Regions from separate parts of the Streptomyces sp. bgisy100 genome, predicted to be linked through region 1. Evidence: riboswitches for the same ligand, from Rfam matches in the RefSeq annotation. Region 1 holds a riboswitch; each other region holds the start of a gene.

Region 1 (2,191 bases):
CCTTCACAGGCCACCCGCCCCCGAACGCAGTGCGCCCCACCGGCGGTCCGGTGGGGCGCACTCCGCGTCGTCGGCCGGTTACGAGGGGCGGACGCTGCCGTAGATCGGCATGTAGGTGATCGCCTCGGTGCGGACGTTGGCGCCCGGCTTCGGGGCGTGGACCATCTGGCCGTTGCCCGCGTAGATCCCGACATGGCTGATGTCGTCGTAGAAGAACACCAGGTCACCCGGCTTGAGGTCCTCGGTGGCGACCCGGGTGCCGACCTTCACCTGGTCCCAGGTGGTACGCGGCAGGGAGACCCCGGCGCTCTTCCACGCGGCCTGGGTGAGCCCCGAGCAGTCGAAGGAGTTCGGGCCGCTGGCGCCCCACACGTACGGCTTGCCTATCTGCGCCTTCGCGAAGGCCAGCGCCTGGGCGGCCTTGGCCGAGGCGGTGCCGGAGTCCGAGTCCTGGCCGGTGCCGGTGGAACCGCCCGTGGCGTCGTCCTGCTGGGCCTCCTCCCGGCGCTGCTTCTCGGCCTGCTCCCGGGCCAGCTCCTCCGCCTTGCGCTGGGCCTCGGCCTGCTTCCGGCGCTCGATCGCCGCCAGCCGGGCCTTCTCCTCGGCGGTCAGGTCCGACAGCAGATCGCGCGCCTCGGCGAGCTTGCGCTGCACGGTCCGCTTGCTGGCCCGCAGCCGGTCCTGCGAATCGGTGAGGGACTCCAGGCTCCGGGTGGCCCTGCCCCGCTGCTCGGACGCCTTCTCCTGCTCCTCCTGGAAGTCCGAGACGGCGCGCTGCTGGCGCTGGGTCATCCGGTCCATCAGGTGGTTCTGGTCGAAGTAGTCCTGCGGCTGCTCCGAGAGCATCAGGGTGGCGGTCGGGGCCATCCCGCCCTCGCGGTACTGGGCCGCGGCGAGGCCGCCGAGCTTGCGGCGGGACTCGTTCAGCCGCTCCGTCCGCTTCGCGACGTCGTCGACCAGCCGGTCGGTGCGCGACCGCTGGGCGTCGGTGCGCTCCTTGGCCTGGTTGTACTCCTGGGTGGACGACTCGGCCTGGCGGTACAGGTCGTCGACCTTCTTCTGGACCTCTTCGATGCTCTGCCGCGGCTCGTCCGGCGCGGCCTGGGCGCTCTGCGACAGCAGCGTCGCGGACGCCATCGCCGCGGTGGTGAGGCCGACGGCCGCGCGGCTGGAGCCGGGGGAGGCGAGAATACTGGTCCGCGGTTTGCGGTGCGACGCCAAGGCGCGCGTCTCCTTCCGTGGACCGCCTACCGGGTTAGCTGTCGGGTTCGGGCGGATCGGAAGGCTGCCCTACGGCCCGTGCACGGCGTTCGATCCGCGTGCGGAGGGCCGATTCACCCCATTGTTGCTTTGTGGGTCCCCGGCTCCGGGTGCCTGAGGCAGGGCCGGACTCGGCGGAGGCCGCCCGTGCCGACGCGGTCGTCGGCGGGTGGTGCGAGCCGCCTGAGCGAGCACGGTAGCCAATGTGTGGGGGTGCTGTGAAGGCTGGTGTTCGATATGCCCGAAACCTTTTCGTGACCTGAGGTGTGAGCTGGATCATGCCGACCCCCGGCCTGCTGCCGGCCGGGCCCCACGGCCTGCTCCTTGCCCGCCGGCGGACCGGCGGCGGCCGGAACGGGACGGTCGAGGCCGCACGGACGCGGGAACCGGTGTGGGCTGTCGGTCCGGCCGCCTAGACTCGGTGGGCGATGAGCAGCCTCTTTGACGACAGCTTCCTGGCGGACCTCGAGCACTCGGGCGAGGAGCCCCCGCCGCCGCCCGAGGAGTCCGCGCACCCGCGGGAGGAGGTCCCCCACGACCTCTTCGAGGGGCGCTTCGACCACCCCGTCCAGCGGGACGCGTACTACCGCGACGGCGCGCCGAGGCCTGCCATCGACCCGGCCGCGCTGCTCGAGGGGCTGAACGAGCAGCAGCGCGCCGCCGTCGTCCACACCGGATCGCCGCTGCTCATCGTCGCCGGCGCCGGCTCGGGCAAGACCCGGGTGCTGACCCACCGCATCGCCCACCTCCTGGGCGCGCGCCACGTCCACCCCGGCCAGATCCTCGCGATCACCTTCACCAACAAGGCCGCCGGGGAGATGAAGGAGCGCGTCGAGGAGCTCGTCGGCCCCCGGGCGAACGCCATGTGGGTGTCCACCTTCCACAGCGCCTGCGTCCGCATCCTGCGCCGGGAGAGCAAGAAGCTCGGCTT
Region 2 (2,191 bases), on a different contig from region 1:
GGAATAGGCGTCGGCGGTGTCCACGAAGTTGCCGCCGGCCGCGGTGTACGCGTCGAGAACGGCGAAGGACTCCGCCTCGTCCGCGGTCCAGCCGAAGACATTGCCGCCGAGGCAGAGCGGGGAGACGGTCAGGTCGCCGAGGGACTTGCGCTGGTCAGCCATATCAGGCGTCAACTGGGGGGCGGCGGGGGCTATTCCGTCGGCAGCTGCGGTACGGCGGAGGCTGCTGCCGTACCGCGGGCGGTTGCGCCGGGGCGCCGCGGACAGGCCGACAGCCCTGGTGTCGGGGGGACGTCACCAGGGCTGTCGGAGGCTGCGGCGGCGGGCGCCGGTGGCGGGAGCGGCCGTCAGATGGAGAGGCCGCGGTCCCGCAGCCAGGAGGCCGGGTCGATCGGGGAGCCGCCGTCGGGACGGACCTCGAGGTGGAGGTGGGGACCGGTGACGTTGCCGGTGGCGCCGACGCGGCCGATGGTCTCGCCCGTGGTCACCTTGCCGGAGGTCTTCGTCATCGAGGAGAGGTGGCAGTACCAGACCTCGGTGCCGTCGTCGAGGGTGAGCACGATCCGGTAGCCGTACGCCCCGGCCCAGCCGGCCTGGGTGATGGTGCCGCCGTGGACCGCCTTGGCGGGGGTGCCGGTGGGGGCCGCGAAGTCCTGGCCGGTGTGGTCGTTGGACCAGAGGTCGCCGGCCTGGCCGAAGCTGGAGGTGAGGGTGTAGGAGGAGACCGGGACGGTGAACTGCTTGGCGAGCTTCGCCAGCCGCTCGGCCTCGGCCTTCTCACGGGCCTCCCGGGCCGCCTCCTCCGCCGCCTTCTTCTTCGCGGCGGCGGCCTCGGCCTTCTTCCGCTCGGCCTGCTCGGCGGCCCTCTCCGCGGCGGCCTTCTCGGCGGCCTTCTCCGCGGCCTCGCGCTCGGCCTTCTCGGCGGCGCTCTGCTGCTGCTCGGCCTGGCGCATGATGCGGGCGCGCAGCGCCTCGCCCGCGCCGGTGCCGTCGGCGGCCTCGTCGGCGGTGAGCCCGGCGTCACTCAGCGGGGCGGCGGAGGCGACGGCGACCGGGGCCTGCTCCGCGTCGTCCGCGACCAGGGAGCCGATGCCGGGCAGGGACGCGGCGTCGGGAAGCTTCTCCGAGACGGAGGAGAGGTCCGGCATGGAGATGGAGACCGGCGGCTTCTCCTGCGCGCTGGCCATGCCACCCGCGCCGACCGCGGCGAAGACGCCCACGCCGAGGACGGCGCCGCTACGGGCCATGCCGCCACCGCGCTGCTTGACGACGCGGTGCCGGCCGCGCACCGGGGCGACGGATTCCTCGGTCGGATTCCACTCACCCGCCGCGGCCGGGGGTTCCTCACCGAATCCGGGATCGAAACTCTGGGGTGTGTACGGGGATTCGGGGGCAGGCCTGTTGGACGCCACGCGGGCGCACTCCTTTCCTTCCTTCTCGCCTACCGGGTTAGCTGACGGGTTCGGAGCAGGAAGGTCTCCTACGGACCCCTCTGGGAGAGACGCCCGATTCACCCCAAGGTGTTGGTTCCCCGGTTCCCTGGGTGCAGGTGGTGCAGGTGGAGCTGGTGTGTCCGGTGGTGCAGGCCCTGCGGGGTGGTGCTGTGTGTGCGGGATTCGGCGATGGCGCACGGTGCCGTCTCTTGTGACGGCTGGGACGACCGCGCTGCGTTATCGAACGTTAATAGGGCCGGGGCCGGATTCCAAGCGGTTCTCGTTGATCGTTAACAGATTGGAGTAGGATCAATCCGGACATGTGCCGCCCAATAGGGGCGAGTTGAGCGGGCCCGCGAAACACGTTCCGGCTGATCGTGCGTCACTTGTTATGCGAAGTGATGCATTCCGGTCACGGACCGTAGGGTGCCGGGGCGGCGGCCCTGCCCTCGTCCGGACCACGGGTCAGCCCCACGGTCCTCCGGCGCTCCGGCTGCCGCCGCCCCGGCCGGCTGACCGCCAGCAGCGCCATGTCGTCCGCCGGCTCGCCCCCGGTGTGCCGGGCCACGTCCTCGACGAGCGCGTCGAGGAGGGCGTCGGGCCCGGGGAACAGCCGGCCGTCGAGCCGCTTCGCCGGGTCGTAGAAGACCCCCTTCTCGTCCCGGGCCTCGGTCACCCCGTCGGTGAACAGCAGCAGGGTCGAACCGCGCGGGAAGTCGAAGGTGTCGACCTGCTCCGGCCAGGCCCCCAGATCCCCC
Region 3 (2,191 bases), on a different contig from region 1:
CCGGACAGGCCGATCTGCTGGCCGCCGGTGACCGACTGGCCGGCCGAGACGGACAGCGAGGACAGGTGGGCGTACTGGCTGTACTTGCCGTCGGCGTGCCGGATGACGACCTGGTTGCCGTAGGAACCGCCCCAGCCCGCGGAGACGACCTCGCCCGCACCGATGGCCTTCACCTTCGTGCCGGTGGGCACGGGGAAGTCGGTGCCGGTGTGGTAGCCGCTGGACCAGCTGGAACCGGACTGGTGGTACGGGGTGCCCACGGAGAGGTCGTCGACCGGGGCGGTGAAGCCGTCGGCGGACTTCTGCGCGGCGGCCTTGGCCGGGGCGGCCTGCTGCTTCGGCTCGGCCTTCGCGGCGGGCTTCGGCGCGGCCTTGTGCTCGGCGGCCCGGTGGGCCTCGTGCTTGGGGGCCGGCCGCTCGGACTCACGCTTGGGGGCGTCGTGATTCGGGGCGCCCTGCTCCTTGCCGCCCAGGGTGAGCTTCTGGCCCGGGAGGATCAGGTCCGGGTCGCCGCCGACGACCTCGCGGTTGCTCTCGTAGACCCGGTGCCAGCCGCCCTTGACGTCGTGGGTCGTGGCGATCTTGTACAGGGTGTCGCCGCGGACGACGGTGTACGAGCGGGTCCCGGACCCGGTGCCGGCCTTGCGCTCGGCCGGCTTGCCCTGCTCGCCCTGGGGCTTCGGGGCGGACTCGGCCGGGGCGGCCTTCCCGCCGTCGGGGCTGATCTGCGGGGCGGCGCCGCCCTGGGTCAGCCCGGCCTTGCCGGAGCAGACCGGCCAGGCACCGGGGCCCTGGCCGTCGAGAACCTTCTCGGCGATGGCGATCTGCTGGTCCTTGGTCGCCTGGTCGGCGCGCGCGGCGTAGTCGCCGCCGCCGAAGGCCTGCCAGGTGTCGTTGGTGAACTGCAGGCCGCCGTAGAAGCCGTTACCGGTGTTGATGCTCCAGTTGCCGCCGCTCTCGCACTCCGCGACCTTGTCCCAGGTGTCGACGGAGGCGGCCTGCGCCGAACCGACACCGATGAGCGGAAGGGCGATTCCGGCACTACCGGCGGCGGCGATGAGAGAAGCTCGGGAAATACGGCCGGGGCTGTACCGGCGGTGACGTCCGCGTGCAGACATAGGGGTATTCCTCTCCTACGCCTGCGAGGTGAGCTGTCGGGTTCGGGCTGGAGTTGCCCGGCCACGCCCTGAGCAGCGTCGTGCGCTGCGGCGCGTCTTCACCCCAAGCCGTTCCTCGCCTGTTGCGCGGTCCGGCACCTACCTGGTTCCCCCGCTCCTGCCGTGGTGCGTTTGTTGTTTCCCCTCCACCGGCGGCAGGACTCGGCGCTCCGACAGAGTATGGCCCGCCCTTTCATGGGCAGGCAGCGGTAAAAGTAAGCGCACCGAATTCTTTCCGACAAGTGGCGAGTATTCCCCGGAATCGCCTTTCGGTAGATCCACTCGGGACGGCGTCACACTGAGCTCCGGATCTTGATCCGAGAGCTATTCGCATTACTACTGAACGACTCTCACGTTCGGCGGGCGGTAACCGAGTTGCCCGGATTCACGCTTTTCGCGTGTGCGACATCACACCCCGGAAATACCTTTGTGAAATGGGTCACCACGAAGCCAAATGTCCGCTTTTGGGGCTCAATTCGGCTTTACAGGCAGTCGGCAGTATTGATGAGTGTTCGCGGCATACGTCCCGCCGGCCATCATCCGTACCCCGAACCACTCCCCCAGCGGCGCATATCCGGCGAAACGGATGATTCACCGACCCGCTCACCGCAGTGGCAACCCCGGCGGCAGCCTCTCCCCCGGTTATCGTGTGGTCCTTGATCGCGGACGTGCGGAGTCAGTGTGCAGAGAGCGGAAGAGCTGATCGACACCTCGCCGCCGGTGCGGCGCGCCTCCGGCGCGACCGCCCTGCTCCGGGGGCGCAACCGTTCCGCGACTCCCCTGATCGCCGTCGCCGCAGTCGCGGTTGCCGTGGCGGCGGCGCTGGCCCTGGGCGGCGGGAGCCGGCTCGCCCACCCGGGCGTCCAGGCCTGGCGGACGGTCAGCGTGGCCATCGTGATCCAGGCCCTTCCGTTCCTGCTGCTGGGCACGGCCGTGTCCGGCGCCATCAACGCCTTTGTGCCCGCCGACGCGTTCAGCCGGCTGCTCCCGAGGAAGCCGGCGCTCGCCGTCCCCGTCGCCGGCGCCGCCGGTGT
Region 4 (2,191 bases), on a different contig from region 1:
AGCCGGCTGCCGGGCGGGTGCGCACCGGAGACGATGTCTTCCCGGATCGCCTGGCACACCGCGTGCGCCGGAATTCCCTTACCGGCCGTCGGCAGCGCATTTCCGTTCACCGTCGCCCCCGCATGGCCCGACCTCCTGTGAAAGGTGAAGGGCGAAGCACAATTCGCTGCCGCCCCGTTCAGGAACTCTATGGCAATGCGGAGGCGTTTCCGACGCGTACGGCCGGACCGGCGCTGACTTTCGGACAGGCCGGACCGGCGTTGCCCCGCTGGAGGTGCGGGATCGGCGCTGCCTTGCGGCCGGCGGCGGTCGGGGACTTCAGAGGCTGAGGCCGTGCGACCGGAGGTAGGCGACCGGGTCCATGTCCGAGCCGTAGTCGGGCGAGGTACGGGCCTCGAAGTGCAGGTGCGGGCCAGTGGTGTTGCCGGTGTTGCCGGACAGGCCGATCTGCTTCCCCGGGGTGACCGTCTCGCCCACGGAGACGCCGATGGACGACAGGTGGCCGTACTGGGTGTACGTGCCGTCCTTCATCTTGATCACCACGTTGTTGCCGTAGGCGCCGCCCCAGCCGGCCTCGACGACCTCGCCCGCGCCGACGGCGTGGACGGAGGTGCCGACAGAGGCGTGGAAGTCGATGCCGGTGTGGCTGCCGGAGGACCAGGCGCCGCCGGATGCCTGGTATCCGGTGGAGACGCTGCTGCCCTCGACGGGGAGGACGAAGGTGTTCAGACGCTTGCGCTCGGCCTCGCGGGCGGCCCGCTCCTTGGCCTCGCGCGCCTTCTCGGCCTTGGCGGCGGCCTCGCGCCGGGCCTCGGCGGCCCGCTTCTTGGCCTCGGCCTCGGCCTTGGCCTTGGCGGCGGCCGCGTCGGCGGCCTCCTGCTGGGCCTTCGCCTGGGCGTCGATCGTGTCGGCGAGGGTGTCCCCGGCGACGATCGCCTGACGCAGCCCGGTCTCCTCGGGCGCCGGGGTCTCCCCGGGCGCGGCGAGCGCGGGCGAAGCGACCGAGGTGACGGCGCCGGCGGCGGTGAGCGTGGCTATGCCTGCGATGTTCGCGCCGGAGCGGGCCATGCGGCTCGGACGGCGGTGTTTCCCGGTGGCACGGGTGAACGCCATGGGGCGGCGTACTCCTTTCCTTCCTTCTCGCCTACCGGGTTAGCTGACGGGTTCGGAGCAGGAAGGTCTCCTACGGACCCCTCCGGAGAGGCGTCCGATTCACCCCAGGGACTGCGCACGGGTCCCCGGCTCCCCTGGCTCGCGCCGTACGGGGACTCGGCGATGACTGTCCGGTGCCGCGGGTGCGGCCGGTGTCCGACCGAACAGCCGCACCGACGCTAAACGGGACATCTTTCAATCGCCAAAGAAATGCCGATCTTTGTTGCGCACACCACAGGAGAACACTCACCCTCACCAACAAAACGGGCATACGACCGAACCCCGGTGCCGTACCCGGCACCGGGGTTCGCTGTCGTGTCACGGCCCGCCGGAACGGACCGACGCGGCGTCAGCCGCCCCGGGGGACAAGCCCTTTGGGGCGCCTGACGCCACAACGGGACCGGCGGACTCACGAGTTGGGGACGGGCCCGCCCCGCCGCCGGGCCGGGCGGCTCAGCCGCCGACCACCTTCACCTCGCCGATGCCGAGCGCCCGCACCGGCTCCTCGATCTGCGAGGCGTCGCCCACGAGCACGGTGACCAGCCGGTCCACCGGGAAGGCGCTGACGGCCGCCGCCGTCGCCTCCACGGTGCCGGTCTCGGCGAGCCGGGCGTAGAGCTGTGCCTGGTAGTCGTCCGGCAGGTGCTGCTCCACCTGGTCGGCGAGGGTGCCGGCGACGGCCGCTGCCGTCTCGTACTTCAGGGGCGCGACCCCGACGAGGTTCTGCACGGCGACGTCCCGCTCGGCGTCGGTCAGGCCCTCGGCGGCGAGAGTGCGCAGCACCTTCCAGGCGTCGTCCAGGGCGGGGCCGGTGGAGGCGGTGTCCACCGAGCCGCTGATGGCCAGCAGCGAGGCGCCGGTGCCGTCGGGACCGGAGCGCAGGACCTGGCCGAAGGACCGCACGCCGTAGGTGTAGCCCTTCTCCTCCCGCAGCACCCGGTCGAGCCGGGAGGTGAGGGTGCCGCCGAGGCAGTAGATCCCGAGCACCTGGGCCGACCACACCCGGTCGTGCCGGTCCGGGCCGATCCGGCCGATCAGC

Evidence for each region. Region 1 has a riboswitch for cyclic di-AMP ahead of AC3EQ1_RS15445 (C40 family peptidase). Riboswitches for the same ligand answer to the same signal wherever they lie in the genome.
Region 2: another riboswitch for cyclic di-AMP. It lies ahead of AC3EQ1_RS28880 (M23 family metallopeptidase); the one in region 1 lies ahead of AC3EQ1_RS15445 (C40 family peptidase).
Region 3: another riboswitch for cyclic di-AMP. It lies ahead of AC3EQ1_RS13435 (transglycosylase family protein); the one in region 1 lies ahead of AC3EQ1_RS15445 (C40 family peptidase).
Region 4: another riboswitch for cyclic di-AMP. It lies ahead of AC3EQ1_RS14415 (M23 family metallopeptidase); the one in region 1 lies ahead of AC3EQ1_RS15445 (C40 family peptidase).

What each region holds. Positions count from the first base shown of each region.
Region 1 covers NZ_JBYITE010000019.1:45,253-47,443, reverse strand. Annotated here, with positions in the region: gene AC3EQ1_RS15445 (C40 family peptidase) at 79-1,221, opposite strand; cyclic di-AMP (ydaO/yuaA leader) riboswitch at 1,230-1,407, opposite strand; gene pcrA (DNA helicase PcrA) at 1,689-2,191, shown strand, end outside.
Region 2 covers NZ_JBYITE010000066.1:3,649-5,839, forward strand. Annotated here, with positions in the region: gene AC3EQ1_RS28875 (aldo/keto reductase) at 1-162, opposite strand, end outside; gene AC3EQ1_RS28880 (M23 family metallopeptidase) at 348-1,412, opposite strand; cyclic di-AMP (ydaO/yuaA leader) riboswitch at 1,424-1,565, opposite strand; gene AC3EQ1_RS28885 (PP2C family protein-serine/threonine phosphatase) at 1,846-2,191, opposite strand, start outside.
Region 3 covers NZ_JBYITE010000015.1:94,153-96,343, reverse strand. Annotated here, with positions in the region: gene AC3EQ1_RS13435 (transglycosylase family protein) at 1-1,118, opposite strand, end outside; cyclic di-AMP (ydaO/yuaA leader) riboswitch at 1,124-1,265, opposite strand; gene AC3EQ1_RS13430 (permease) at 1,968-2,191, shown strand, end outside.
Region 4 covers NZ_JBYITE010000017.1:41,545-43,735, reverse strand. Annotated here, with positions in the region: gene AC3EQ1_RS14420 (GntR family transcriptional regulator) at 1-110, opposite strand, end outside; gene AC3EQ1_RS14415 (M23 family metallopeptidase) at 319-1,113, opposite strand; cyclic di-AMP (ydaO/yuaA leader) riboswitch at 1,128-1,285, opposite strand; gene AC3EQ1_RS14410 (M16 family metallopeptidase) at 1,606-2,191, opposite strand, start outside.